2 regions of the Pseudomonas sp. DCB_BI genome follow, and region 2 is predicted to be linked to the other one. Evidence: riboswitches for the same ligand, from Rfam matches in the RefSeq annotation. Region 2 holds a riboswitch; the other holds the start of a gene.
What was found. Region 2 has a riboswitch for thiamine pyrophosphate ahead of OO258_RS25550 (TenA family protein). Riboswitches for the same ligand answer to the same signal wherever they lie in the genome.

Region 1: another riboswitch for thiamine pyrophosphate. It lies ahead of thiC (phosphomethylpyrimidine synthase ThiC); the one in region 2 lies ahead of OO258_RS25550 (TenA family protein).

The regions. Positions count from the first base shown of each region.
Region 1 is NZ_JAPFCG010000021.1:21,607-29,110, forward strand. Features, by position in the region: gene OO258_RS21340 (RsiV family protein) at 1-2, shown strand, start outside; gene cytX (putative hydroxymethylpyrimidine transporter CytX) at 1-1,254, opposite strand, end outside; gene thiC (phosphomethylpyrimidine synthase ThiC) at 1,403-3,283, opposite strand; TPP riboswitch at 3,439-3,545, opposite strand; gene OO258_RS21355 (TolC family outer membrane protein) at 3,706-5,139, shown strand; gene OO258_RS21360 (S8 family serine peptidase) at 5,274-7,504, opposite strand, start outside.
Region 2 is NZ_JAPFCG010000031.1:44,346-51,849, reverse strand. Features, by position in the region: gene OO258_RS25575 (helix-turn-helix transcriptional regulator) at 1-502, shown strand, start outside; gene OO258_RS25570 (threonine/serine dehydratase) at 626-1,627, shown strand; gene OO258_RS25565 (ornithine cyclodeaminase family protein) at 1,624-2,577, shown strand; gene codA (cytosine deaminase) at 2,585-3,823, opposite strand; gene tenA (thiaminase II) at 3,914-4,591, opposite strand; gene OO258_RS25550 (TenA family protein) at 4,588-5,235, opposite strand; TPP riboswitch at 5,314-5,428, opposite strand; gene OO258_RS25545 (Ig-like domain-containing protein) at 5,680-7,504, shown strand, end outside.

The sequences.
Region 1 (7,504 bases), on a different contig from region 2:
AAGGCTTAACAGCACGTGCAATACACCTGCCAGCAGCAATGCTGGCAGGGTAGCGCCCAGCTCCGGAGCGTTGGCGGCAATCAGGTGATAGGCCGCCACCCCCGCAAACCAGGCCACCAATGCCTGCCAGTGCAAGCCTCCCACCTGTGCCGGCAGGCGACGACGACGGATCACGTAGTGGTCCATCAGCACCACGCCGAACAGCGGCGCGAACACCGAGCCGATCAGCAGCAGGAAGTTTTCGTACTGGGCCAGTGGCGCCAGCAGGGCAATCAGGGTGCACAGCAAGCCAATGGCCAGCGCCAGGTGCTCGACCTTCACAGGTACCAGCACGCCGGTGGACACAGCCGCCGAGTGGATGTCGGCAAACGCCTTTTCCGACTCGTCCAGCAGAATGAGCAGCAGCGGAATACCCATGCCTGCGCCTGCCAGGGCCAGCAGCAAGGCATTGACTTCGCCACTGGCGGCGAACGCCAGCGTGTAGGCCACGCCCAGGCTCATCAGCCAGGTGTTGCCGATGAAATAGCCAAGTACCGTGCCGCCGAACACATGCTTGCCATTGCGGGCGAAACGCGAGTAATCGGCGATCAGCGGCAGCCACGACAGCGGCATGGCAATGACGATGTCGAAACCCACTGCCAGCGACATCGAGCCGTCCCCGGCGCGGTTCCAAAGGTCTGCCAGGTCGGCCTTGGCGAACAGGTTCCAGGTCAGCCAGGCGCATGCGCCCAGCAGCAACCAGATACCCCAGGCGCGCAGCACCTTGCGCACGAAGGCCAGTGGCCCGCTGACGGCCAGCAGGGTGGCCAGGGCACCGAAGCACAGGGTCCACAGCATCGGGCTGTTCCAGGCACTGTCTTCGCCGAATGCCCGGGCGCCCAGCAGGCTGGCAGCATCGCGCATGACAATGATCTCGAAGGCACCCCAGCCCACCAGTTGCAGCAGGTTGAGCAGCGCCGGCAAGCGGGCGCCATGGCTACCCAGGCTGAGCTTCAGGGTGCCCATGGCCGAAAGGCCGGTATCACTGCCGATGACCCCGGCGGCGCCGAGCAGCAGCACACCCACGCCGGTGCCCAGAGCGATGGCCAAGACCGCGCTGGCAAGCCCAAGGCCTGGGGCCAGCATGGCACCGACCTGCAACACCATCAGGCCGATGCCGAGGGAGAACCACAGCGAGAAAAGGTCGCGGGCGCCGAAGATGCGTTGGTGGGTAGGGACCGGGTGGTCGGGGGAGAATTGGCTGGGGGTGGTCATTGTCATGTTCGCCAGAGGAATTAATGGGGCTTGGCCGTCCCATTGTGGGAGCGGGCTCGCCCCGCGAAGGCGTCGGGCCTGCCAAACGCGTTGGCGCAGCTGACGCATTCGCGGGCCAAGCCCGCTCCCACAAAGGAAAATGGCGTGCTTAGACTTTGTGGTACAGCTGGCTGCCTTCCTGGCGGAACCGCTCGGCCTGCTCGCGCATGCCTTGTTCGACCGTCACGTCCACGGCCTCGATCTTGGCGGCGTACTCACGCACTTCCTGGGTGATCTTCATCGAACAGAACTTCGGCCCGCACATCGAGCAGAAGTGCGCGACCTTGGCCGACTCCTTTGGCAGGGTCTCGTCGTGGTAGGCACGGGCAGTGTCCGGGTCCAGGCCGAGGTTGAACTGGTCTTCCCAGCGGAACTCGAAACGTGCCTTGGACAGGGCGTTGTCACGGATCTGGGCGCCCGGGTGACCCTTGGCAAGGTCGGCGGCATGTGCGGCGATCTTGTAGGTGATGATGCCGGTCTTGACGTCATCCTTGTTCGGCAGGCCCAGGTGCTCCTTGGGGGTGACGTAGCAGAGCATGGCGCAACCGAACCAGCCGATCATCGCCGCACCAATGCCCGAAGTGATGTGATCGTAGCCCGGGGCGATATCGGTGGTCAGCGGGCCGAGGGTGTAGAACGGCGCCTCGTCGCAGCACTCCAGCTGCTTATCCATGTTCTCCTTGATCAGCTGCATCGGCACGTGGCCAGGGCCTTCGATCATGCACTGCACATCGTGCTTCCAGGCGATCTTGGTCAGCTCGCCCAAGGTTTCCAGCTCACCGAACTGCGCGGCATCGTTGGCGTCGGCAATCGAGCCAGGGCGTAGGCCGTCACCCAGCGAGAAGCTGACGTCGTAGGCCTTCATGATTTCGCAGATTTCATCGAAGTGGGTGTACAGGAAGTTTTCCTTGTGGTGCGCCAGGCACCACTTGGCCATGATCGAGCCACCACGGCTGACGATGCCGGTGACACGCTTGGCGGTCAGCGGCACATAGCGCAGCAGCACACCAGCGTGGATGGTGAAGTAGTCCACACCCTGCTCGGCCTGCTCGATCAGCGTGTCGCGGAACAGCTCCCAGGTCAGGTCTTCGGCGACGCCATTGACCTTTTCCAGAGCCTGGTAGATCGGCACGGTACCGATCGGCACCGGCGAGTTGCGAATGATCCACTCGCGGGTTTCGTGGATGTGCTTGCCGGTGGACAGGTCCATGACCGTGTCAGAGCCCCAGCGTATCCCCCAGGTCAGCTTGGCCACTTCTTCCTCAATCGAGGAACCCAGGGCGCTGTTGCCGATGTTGCCATTGATCTTCACCAGGAAGTTGCGGCCGATGATCATCGGCTCCAGTTCCGGGTGGTTGATGTTGGCCGGGATGATCGCGCGGCCACGGGCGACTTCTTCGCGGACGAATTCGGGGGTGATTTCTTTGGGGATGTTGGCACCGAAGCTGTGGCCGGCATGCTGCTCGTCGAGCAAGCCGGCGGCACGGGCTTCCTGCAGCTTCATGTTTTCGCGGATGGCCACGTATTCCATCTCGGCGGTGATGATGCCCTGGCGGGCATAGTGCATCTGCGAGACGTTGGCACCGGCCTTGGCACGGCGCGGGTTACGCACGTGGGCAAAACGCAGCTTGGCCAGTTCGGCATCGTTCAGGCGCTGCTGGCCGAAGTCGGAGCTCAGGCCGTCCAGGCGCTCGGTGTCACCGCGGGCTTCGATCCAGGCCGAACGAACATCGCCCAGTCCCTTGCGCACATCGATGATGACATCGGGGTCGGTGTACGGGCCGGAGGTGTCGTAGACCAGCACCGGGGCGTTGGTTTCGCCACCAAAATCGGTCGGGGTATCGTCAAGGCTGATTTCACGCATGGGGACGCGGATATCCGGGCGCGAGCCTTCGACATAGATCTTGCGCGAACGGCGGAAGGGTTGCACGGACTGCTGATCGACTTGTGCCGATTCGCTGAGGTTGATCGCTTTTTCTTGTTTGGTCATCACAGGCTCTCCAGACGGCTTCCTAGCAGTGGAATGTCGGGGTGAACCTGAAAAAGCGCGGACGCACCCTGGATGGGTGCAGTGCCGGATAAGGGGGTGCCTGAAGCTGCATGCAGCTGCGACATTCCCGGACCTGGCACAAGAGGCTCCCCGGGAAGGCGAGCAATCTTGTTCCCTACGCAGGCGCTAACCTGATCAGGTTCAACGGGATCCGCACCTCTGCGATCTCAGCCTTTGCTTCAAGGCACCCCGACAAGAACATGCGCAGTCTAGACTGGAGTGGTCGGCAAAGCCAAGCGGGTAAATGCGCGGATGATGAAAGGCACACCGAGCGATTGTTGCCGGGTGCGCATGGCACTACACTGGCGCATCGCTCGATACTCAACAGTTCAGTAATTAAATTTCGTACAAGGATTGCCTCTATGCTGCGCAAACTCTCACTGGCGATAGCCGTGTCTTGTGCGTCCAACGGAATGGTCTGGGCAGCAGAGCTGCCCTCGACAGTCAGAACCGACCTGGTCAGCGTCTATCAGGAAGCGGTAGACAACAACGCCGATCTGGCTGCAGCACGCGCCGATTATGGCGCCCGCCGCGAAGTAGTGCCCCAGGCACGCGCCGGGCTGCTACCGAACCTGTCGGCCGATGCCGAAATGATGAACACCCGCACCAAGCTGGACGAGCCGTCCATCACCTCCAACCGCAGCGGCAACTCCTGGAGCGCGACCTTGGCCCAGCCAATCTTCCGCGCTGATCGCTGGTTCCAGCTGCAGGCAGCTGAAGCGGTCAACGAACAGGCAGCGCTGGAGCTGTCGGCGACTGAACAGAACCTGATCCTGCAAACCGCACAAAACTACTTTGCCGTCCTGCGCGCGCAGGACAACTTGGCCGCGACCAAGGCGGAGGAAGCCGCGTTCAAGCGCCAACTGGACCAGTCCAACGAGCGCTTCGATGTGGGCCTGTCGGACAAGACCGACGTGCTGCAATCCCAAGCCAGTTATGACACTGCACGGGCCAACCGGATTATCGCCGAGCGCCAGGTGCAGGATGCCTTCGAAGCGCTGGTCACCCTGACCAACCGTGAATACACCTCGATTCAAGGCGTGGTGCATACGCTGCCGGTGCAGGTACCCACGCCAAACGACGCCAAAGCCTGGGTCGAAACCGCCGGCCGCCAGAACCTCAACCTGCTGGCCACCAACTATGCGGTGTCTGCTGCCGAAGAGACACTGCGCCAGCGCAAGGCCGGCCATGCGCCGACCCTGGATGCTGTGGCCAAGTACCAGAAGGGTGACAACGACAGCCTCGGTTTTACCAACCCTTCACAACTGGGTGTGCGCTACAGCGGCGATGTCGAACAGACCAGCGTTGGCCTGCAGTTGAATATTCCGATCTACAGCGGCGGCCTGACCAGCTCGCAGGTACGCGAGGCTTACCAGCGCCTGAGCCAGAGCGAGCAACAGCGGGAAAGCCTGCGCCGTCAGGTCGTGGAAAACACCCGTAACCTGCACCGCGCGGTAAACACCGACGTGGAACAGGTACAGGCGCGCAAGCAGTCGATCATCTCCAACCAAAGCGCGCTGGAAGCTACCGAAATCGGTTACCAGGTTGGTACCCGCAACATCGTTGACGTGCTCGATGCCCAGCGTCAGCTGTACACCTCGGTGCGCGACTACAACAATAGCCGTTACGACTACATCCTCGACAACCTGAGCCTGAAGCAGGCAGCCGGCACCCTGAGCCCGCAAGACCTGCAGGACCTCAAGCGCTACCTGAAACCTGACTACAACCCGGACAAGGACTTCCTGCCGCCTGACCTGGCGGCGGCAGCGGCCAAAAACTTCGAGCGTAGGCCTTGAGGTAGGGGCTGGACCGTTCGCGGGCAAGCCCACTCCCACACGTGCCGTGCCAGGCCTGAATGCATGATGCACCTGTGAGAGCTGGCTTGCTGGCGATAGGCCGCCAATATCACTCCAAGCATGTACGACAACGCCTAGGCGGCTACGGCAATCGTCGAGTCAATGCGTTGAGCCGACATATCACCGATAAGCACAGGCCCCGCAGGTTCAGGGGCGAACGCGGCCATTGCGTCAACAAGATTCCCCAGGCTCGGTAGCGAGTGCTCGACAGCAACCAGCGATGACCCTGCTGAAAGGGCTGAAACCTCTGGCACGGCAACCGGTTCAGATGTGACCATTGCCGGCTGCGCAAAGATAAAGTCCTCCGCTGTCACCTGCGCAACTTCGAGCGCATCCAGGTACAACATCTTCACAATACCTTCCTGCCCCGGCACTGCCTGGGTATCAACGGCTACACCGTGAATCTGCGCAAAGTCATTGAGTTTGAAGCGCTGGACTTTGCTGACGTGCAGATCCTCGAAGCGACTGATGCCTACCTGGGTCAGGTCAATCTTGTCGATACCGTGTCGGAACCCCCGAAGGGTGTTCTTGTAATCGCTCACACCTTCTTGTTTTGTCACCAGAAACACGCTGGGCGCAACCGTCGGCGGGGAATATACCGTGCCTGCCAACGAAGCCACCAACTGCCCGGATGCGTCACTGGCAAGCGACACGCCACCTGCACCACCGGTAAGCAGAACATTCGCGCTGACAGGCGAGGTCGTCTGCTCTTCAGGGCTACCCTCGAAATAACCTGGCGCAGCGGTGAAAGCGTCAAGGAAACGGAAGTTCGCTGACCGCAGTTCAGCAATCGTAGTGTCCGCAAGCGTCAGCTTCTGCCCACTGCCAAGGTCGAGCACAGTCGAATTGCCGTCCTGTTGCATCTGCAAGTCAGCAAACCCTGAACCACCAAAGCCGACCAGGTCGATCACCTCACGCGAAGTCTCGAACTGCTTGAGTACATCGTTACCCCCTGCACGCCTGTGGATGACAAAGCGGTCTGTACCCTCCCCCCCTTTGAGGAGATTGTACCCACGGCCACCATCCAGTAATGCCCCGGCGGGCCCGGCGATCAAGGTATCGTCGCCATCACCACTGATAAGGTTTTGCACCGAGCCAGGGGCTATGGTGAGCGCCGCACCGGCAATACTGGCGCTGCCGCTGGCCAGATCCACCGAGATACTGCGACTTACTGCAGCCGCATTCAACGTATTGCGCCCGCCAGCGGTGCCGCTGATGGCATCGTCAAGCTTCGCGCGCCCTGGGTTTTCTGCCACCAGGTTCGCGTAGTCGTCGGTGAAGTAATAGACATCATCGGTGGTGCCGGGGCTGCCGACGAGGCGCAGCGTCCAGCGATCAAGCGTTAACGGTAAGCCGGCAACAGCATTACGCACCTCGAGTCTCCACACCCCAGCCGAGCGCTCTGCGCGATGATGGGTCGACATGAACCCATATTTGAACGCCCCTGAACGCGAATCGCCCAGATCGTCATCACCAGAGCCCGGCGCCTTGCCTGTGCGATCGAGCAGTACGCTGCGCGTGCCGCCAGGCGACACCAGCGTGAGCGTCATGTCGCCAAGGCGGCCGACCATCGAGTGGACATCGACCTCCACATGCTCCACCAGCAAATCAGCCGGCAGGGTCAAAGACAAAGTCGCAACCTGCCCCGCCGCAACCTGTTGAGCCACTGGTGCACTGCTGGCTGTCAGCAGCCGTTCATTGGCCTTGGTCGCCCGGCTTCCCCAGGACTCGGCAAGGCGCACCGCGGCGCGGGCGTCGATCATGCCAAAGCCATAGTCGTGGCTGGCGTGCATGCCACCGCCATTCCAATTGCGCCCTGCGTTGTAAGCCCATTGGGTTGATGCGTCATCCACTTTGCGCGCAGACAGTGCGAGAATCTGCTGAACATCCCGGTAACCCAACCCCGGGTTGGCCTGCAACATCAACGCCACCACGCCTGAGACGATCGGCGCGGCGAAGCTGGTGCCCTGAGTCGTGCTGTAGGCGCTGCCGACCGACGCACCGCGCTCCGCTTCAAGGCTGACGCCACTGGATAGAACATGGCTCCCCGGTGCAGCCACCAGCAAGCTGGAGCCTGGATTGGAAAAGGGTGCCGTGGCAGCTTGCAGTACCGAGAGGTCTGCCTTTGCGTTGATGGCCGCCACTTCAATGGCGTGGCGGTTGTTGTTGGTCAGCGAGCCCTGTGCATTACCACCTTTATGGCGCTGGTTGCCACCAGAGGCGACGACGATGGTGCCTAGCCCGCCACGGCCGTTGGTGGCGGCAAGCGTAGTGCTGAATGCCAGCGCCAGAGCAGTATCGACTT
Region 2 (7,504 bases):
TATCGCCAACAACTTTTCCCAGCGGCAGCTGGGTGACGATTCGGCAATCGATCACGAACTGGGCGATCTGCTCGAGGGCGGCAATCTGGGCCCGTACGAAAAGCTCAACTGGAATGGCCAGAAGGTGCGGTCCATCAGCACCGTGCTGCGCAACGCCCAAGGCGAAGCCGAGCACCTGATGTGCATCAACCTGAATGTGTCGGTACTCGAGCAGGCTCGTGTGGCGCTGGACGCGTTCTTCCAGATGAGCCGGCTGGTGCCGCAGCCTGACGCATTGTTCCGCAACGACTGGCAGGAGCGTATCAACACCTTTCTGCATGCCTGGCTGCAGGCGCGCAATCTGTCCCTGCAAACCCTGCAGATGAAGGACAAGCGCAGCCTGGTGCAGGCGCTGCATGCCGAAGGCGCGTTCGAAGGGCGCAGTGGTGCCGATTATGTTGCCAACGTGCTGAGCATGGGCCGCGCCACCGTGTACAAGTACCTGAAAGAAATCAAAGGCTGATAATGCCTCGCCGCCACGCTGGCCACCCAAACAGGTGATGCCAGCCGTTGCCCTGCCCGCTTGCCTGAAGTAGATGAATATTCTATCGTGGAAAAATATTCCACATGCATTCAGGAGCGCCGCATGTCACCCGCGACAGTTTCTTCAACCGTTGTCGATGCCCCATACCTCGATGCGCTCCATGAAGCCATCCAGCAAGCCCATGCCGCACTGCGTCCCGCTGTCGGTATCACCCCGCTCACTTACAGCGCCAGTCTGTCGGCGCAGACTGGCTGTGAAGTGCTGCTCAAATGCGAACACCTGCAGCACACCGGCTCTTTCAAGTTTCGCGGCGCCAGCAACAAGATCCGCTTGCTGCCGGCGGACCAGCGTGGCAACGGTGTCATTGCCGCCTCCTCTGGCAACCACGGCCAGGCGCTCGCCTTGGCAGGTAAGGCTGCCGGCGTGCCGGTCAAGGTCTACACCGCCACTTCGGCTTCCCCTTATAAAATCGCGGCGATGCGGGCGCTGGGTGCTGAAGTGATGTGCCTGCCCATCGACCCGCTCGGCGTGGAGCTCGAGGCGGCCCGCCAGGCAAAAGCCCAGGGCGTGCCCTTCGTATCGCCCTACAACGACCCGCAAGTCATCGCCGGCCAGGGCACCATTGGCATGGAGTTGTTCGAGCAGGCACCAGACCTGGATGCAGTGTTCGTGGCCGTGGGCGGTGGCGGCATGATTGCCGGCATCGGCGCTGCGCTGCGGGTACTCAAGCCGGGCACGGCGATCGTCGGCTGCTGGCCCGAGAATGACCCGGCCCTGGAGCAATCGCTCAAGGCCGGCACAATTATTGAAGTGGACGCCCGCGACACGCTGTCGGACGGCACTGCGGGCGGCGTCGAACCCGGTGCTATCACCTTCCCACTGTGCCAGTCGCTGGTGACCGATACCGTGCGGGTCAGCGAAGCCGAAATCCGCGCAGCCATGCGTGAAATTGCCAGCAGTGAACGTTGGATCATCGAAGGTGCTGCGGGGGTCGCGGTCGCCGGCATGAAAAAGCTCGCCGAACGCTATCGGGGCAAACGGGTCGCGGTGATCCTGTGTGGCCGCAACATCGTGCTGGACAAGTTCCTAGAGGCGATCGGATGAAGACCTACGACAAGGCCCAGATCATTGCCAGCTTCAATACGGAACTGGCGGTACGCCGGCTTGAGGAAGGCTTTGTCGCGTACTCGGACTCCAGGGTACAAGTGCCGCCTGTGCAGAGCTTTGCATTTACCCAAAACAACGGCGATTGCTGCGTAAAATCGGCGTACGTCGAAGGCAGCCCCACCTTCACCGTCAAGCTCTCGACCGGCTTCTATGACAACCCGTCCAAGGGCCTGCCAAGCAACGATGGCCTGATGCTGGTGCTGTCTGCGACCACTGGCCAACCACTGGCCCTGCTGCAGGACGAAGGCTGGCTGACCGGCATGCGCACCGCCCTGGCCGGACGTATCGCGGCCAGGCTGTTGGCACCGGCGCAGGTCAAGGCAATTGGCATTATTGGTACCGGGATGCAAGCACAAATGCAGCTGGAACAGTTGCGCGCCGTTACGGATTGCCGCCAGGTGTTCGTCTGGGGCCACAATGCCAGCCGGCTTGACGCCTGCGCAGCCTTTGCCCGTCACCTGGGCTTCCAGGTTCGCAGCACCCAGGATGCGGCCGAACTCGCCGGGGCCGCCAACCTGATTGTCTGCGCCACCCCTTCCCGCCAGCCGGTGTTGCGCAGCGAATGGGTCCAGCCTGGCACGCATATCACCGCCGTCGGTGCCGATGCGCCGGGCAAGCAGGAACTGGAGCCCGCGCTGGTTGCCAGGGCCGATCGCATCATCGTCGACTCGGTCGTCCAGTGCAGCCAGTACGGCGAAGTGGCTCACGCACTCGTCAGTGGCCTAGTCAGCCCTGACCAGCTGATCGAACTGGGTGCGCTGCTGGCCGGCCGCGCCAAGGGGCGTGAGCACGACGGCCAGATTACCTTGGCAGACTTGACCGGCGTAGCAGTACAAGATGCGCAAGTCGCAAGTTGCACCCTGACGGCACTGAGCGCCTGCGACTAGCACTGCATCAACGGGTGCGCTGCACGCGTGCGGGCGTGCGCTGCATCAGCACCTTGCCATTGCGTACCGACACCAGCGCATGCCCTTGGCTGCGGACCATTTCGTAATCGTCTGGTGCCGACAGCAGTAACAGGTTCGCCGGGCGCCCTACTTCGATACCGTAGCGCTCGCCCAGGTTCAGGGTGCGGGCGCTGTTGTCGGTGATCAGGTCCAGGCAGCGCTGCAGGTCCTCGTAACCGAGCATATGGCAGATGTGCAGGCCAGCCTCGAGAATGCGCAGGATGTTGCCGTTGCCCAACGGGTACCAGGGGTCGACGATCGAGTCCTGGCCAAAGCACACGTTCATCCCGGCGCGGTCGATCTCGGCCACGCGGGTAACGCCACGGCGCTTCGGGTAGTTGTCGAAGCGCCCCTGCAGGTGGATGCTTTCGGTCGGGCACGAGACAAAGTTGATGCCCGACAGTTTCAGCAGCCGGAACAGCTTGTAGCAATACGCGTTGTCGTACGAACCCATGGCCACGGTATGGCTGGCCGTCACCCGCGCACCCATGCCGCGCACGCGGGCTTCTTCGGCCAGCACCTCAAGGAAGCGGGATTGCGGGTCATCGGTTTCGTCACAATGTACGTCTACCAGGCAGCCGGTACGCTCGGCCAGGTCCATCAGGAACTTCAGCGATGACACGCCTTGGTCGCGCGTATTCTCGAAGTGGGGAATGCCGCCGACCACGTCGGCGCCAATGGCCACCGCCTCGGTCATCAAGGCCCGGCCGTTCGCGTACGACTCGATCCCCTCCTGCGGGAAGGCGACAATCTGCAGGTCGACCAACTCGCGCACGTCTTCGCGCACCTCAACCATTGCCTTCAGCGCGGTGAGTTTCGGGTCGGTGACGTCGACGTGGGTACGTACATGCTGGATACCGTGATCGACCAGCATGTCGATGGTCTTCTTTGCCCGGCGCTTGATGTCGTCGTGGGTGGTGATTTCCTTGCGCTCGGCCCAGCATTCGATGCCTTCGAACAGCGTGCCGCTCATGTTCCACCGCGGCTCGCCGGCGGTCAGGGTGGCGTCGAGGTGGATGTGCGGCTCGACAAAGGGTGCCACTACCAGGTTTTGCGTGGCGTCCAGATCATTGCCAACAACAGCCACCACGTCGGCCTGAGGCACGATGGCGGCGATGCGCGCGCCATCGAGCTCGATGCGGAACAGGCCATCTTTGCCGCGCAGGCGTGCGTTGATGATATTCATGCTGTTACTCCTTGCCGTGGGCTTCGCTCATGCACGATAGCAGCATGGCGACCGCCCCATGCAAATCCTGAACAAGGCGTGAAGCCGCTGCTATCCCTGCCGGGGGCAGGCGGCGTCCAGGCCCATTTGCCAGAAATCAGCCTCCAGGCTGGAGGCCTGGCCAAAAATCCCAACCAGCTCGGCGAAGCGCTGCTCGGTCATGCTCCGCGCCGCCAGTTCATCCAGCTGCTTGCGCGCTGCCGCTGCCACGGCCTGGTAACCCTCCCCGGCATATTCGCCAATCCATTCGCGATACGGATGGCTGCTCAAGTCACCGATCCGCTCGGCCAGGTTCCGACCGATCTCGGCATAGCCAACCACGCAAGGTGCCAGTGCCACGTGCAGCTCCAGCAGGTCTCCGGCAGCGCCGCAGTCCAGCACGTAGCGGGTGTATGCCACGGTGGCCTGGTGCTCGGGCGCCGCCTCGATATCGGCCTGGCTCAGCCCCCAGCGTGCGCACAGGCGCAGGTGAAGCTCGGTTTCATCAAGGATCGCCGACAACGTGGCCTGCGCGGCGCGGATGTCGGCCGGGCGGCGGCTTTTGTAGGCGGCCAGCGCCCAGGCGCGGGCGAACTGGACCAGAAACAGGTAATCCTGCACCAGGTAGGTCCGAAACGCATCCTCGTCCAGCGTGCCCTCGCCCATTTGCCGCACGAAGTCATGATCCACGTAGCGGCTCCACTGCTGTGTGGCAGCGGCCTTGAGGCGTTCGAAGATATCCATGCTCATTTGCCCTCCGGGTACACGGCGTCGAAGAACGCCAGTTCAAGGGCCACGGTGCGTTGGTAGAAGTCAGTTGCCAGCGCCGCCTCCTGCGGGCCGACGCGGTCCAGTTCGGCTTGCAGGAAAGCGACGAAGGCCTGGAATGCCGGGTTATCGTGCAGGGTGATCCACTCGGCATGGATGAAATGTTCCGGCAGGGGTTTTGGCGCCTTCAGCGCCCAGTCCAGGTAAAGGCCTTCGGCAACATTGAGTACCGCCAGCGCCGCCGCATAGGACCGGGTGGCTGCCGCTTCGCGCATGATCGCCTTGAACCCTGCGGTTGGCAGGGTATCGGCCGGTTCGCTGCGTTGTGCCGGGCTTACGTCCAGTGCCTCGAATGCGCGCAGGAAGTAGGTGTTCTCGTCGCTGGAGATCATTCCGGCAAAGCGGCCGAAACGCAGGCGCGCCTCGAAGGTGTCGGCGGTGGCGATGGCGGCGCCCAACAGGGTCAGGAAGCTGTCGAGGAAGCGGTGGTCCTGCACCAGGTAATCAACCATGACCGGGTCGGGCAGGCTGCCATCGCACAATTGGGTCACGAAACGGTGCCCGACGGCCGCCGACCAGGTGGGTTCGCTCTGCTGGCGCAGGGACTGGCTGAAACGTTCGGTCATGTTGCTGTCCTTGATGAAATTGACAGCGAGACCGTTGAAATTGGCATGGACAGGCCTCGCAGTGAGGCCGGCAAAAAGGCAGGTAATGAATCCCATCCCTTCGCCGGCATGATCCGGATCAGGTTCGAAGGGTCACCGCGCTGCAGCGCTCAGCAGTTTCTCAGCCCGTTGCCGGGCTCCCCTTGGTGGCGTTCAGATATACCGCAGGGCGCCCCCGCTGTCACTAGCCTGCGCACCCAAACCCTGGGGATTGGGGCCCCGCTAATGGGGACCTGTCCCCATTCTTGACGCCCTTTTATTTAGCGCGCATCAGTCGCCGCAAGGATTTGTTTAACAAAGCATTACAAAAATATCGGTTGGCACAGCCGTTGCTCGTGGCCCTTTAACCGGGCAAAACGCCATCGATGGCTTTACGCCATGCAGCCGCGAGTGAGGCATAAAGCAATGAAAACACCTGCCGTCATCCATCCAGCTAGGCACGCATTCCAGCTGTCCTCTGCCACTGCGCTGATGCTCAGCCTCGGGCTGATCACGGCCATGGCATCTTCCCTTGATGACAACAGCCAGCCATCGCCGACCGACCCGTCGGCGTATACCGACCAACCCGCTGACCCAACCACTGCACTGCTCAACCTGAACACCTTGCCCGAGGCTAATGAAGGCTCGCTGGAGCTGACAGATGGCGCGTACGGCGATCGCAACACAGTCACTACCGACAACGTGTTGCCGCCGGCGCTGCAAACCTCGGACAAATACCCCACCAACGGCAAACCCAGCCCATTGTTCGGCGCCCAGCCGTTCACCCAGCAACTGCTGCTGTTCGAGGAATTCGGCACGGAAAAACTCGACCCCACGCTGCCGCCGCCAAGCCTGACATTCCCGGTGCCTACCCTTGGCGCAGCACCCGCTCAGGACCCTGACAAGGTGGCCCGCAGCGGCCCCAGCGGCACTGCCCTGGAGGCCTTCCTCAAGCAACCTGGCCTGTACCCGTTCCCTACCCAGTATTCCAATGTGCTCGATCGCAACCCCTGGAAGGCGCAGATCGAGATGTTTCTCAACCGCCAACCAGTCGGTTCGCCGGCAGAGGGACGGCCACCAGGAAAAGGCTGGTCGCACCAGCGCTGGAACGAGTTCTACCCACAGGCAGCATTCAAGACCGCGCAGGCCGGTGCGCGCATCAACCTCGGCCTGCGCGACCGTAAACAACTGCACAACTACGCGGTTGGGGAGTTCGCGCCCGGCGGCCTGTACTACCAGACATCCGACATCCCCACCACGCTGGGTACCACCAAAGGCATCGACACCCGCTTCCACCCAAGCATGCCGCTGCAAAACCACAAGTCGGTCTGGACCTTCGACGGCACCTTCCCGCCCAAGCTGCTGATGGTGCGCTACGGCCAGCCAGTGCTGATGCGCCATTACAACGCCCTGCCGATCGACCCGTCGGCCAACGGCGGGTTTGGCCTGCACACCCTCTCCACCCACGAGCATAACGGCCACTCGCCGGCCGAGAGCGATGGCTTTGCCAACGCCTATTTCTTCCCCGGTCAGTACTATGACTACCGCTGGCCGGTGCAGCTGGCCGGCTATGACACCATCAACACCCGTGCCCAGGACCCGCGTGCCGCCTTCCCCTGCTCCCCGGGTGAAACCCTGTTCGTCAACGACGCCTCGCCGGGCCTGAAAACCTGCGAAAACGGTAGCATCAAGATTCGTGGTGACTGGCGCGAAACCATGAGTACCCACTGGTTCCACGACCACATGATGGATTTCACGGCGCAGAACGTCTACAAGGGCAACGCCGTAATGATGAACTACTACAGCGCTCTGGACCGCGGCAACGAAGCACTGCAGGACGGCGTGAACCTGCGCTTCCCCAGCGGCTCGTCCATGCCGTGGGGCAACCGTGACTACGACGTCAACCTGGTGATCGCTGACAAGGCCTGGGATGCCAATGGTCAACTGTGGTTCAACCCCTTCAATACCGACGGCTTCCTCGGTGACCAGATCCTGGTCAACTGGCAGTACCAGCCCCGGCTCAAGGTACGCGCACGCAGCTATCGCTTCCGTATCCTCAATGGCTCGGTGTCGCGCTACTTCAAGTTTGCCGTGGTACGCGAGATCGCCGGTAGCAGCGGTGAGTTCAAGGGCCCGACTGGCTCCAACCTGTCCTATGCACGGGTGCCGTTCCACATGATCGCCAACGACGGCAACATCATGGAACACGCTGTGCCGTTCGACGGTTCCATGGACCTCAACGGCGACGGCA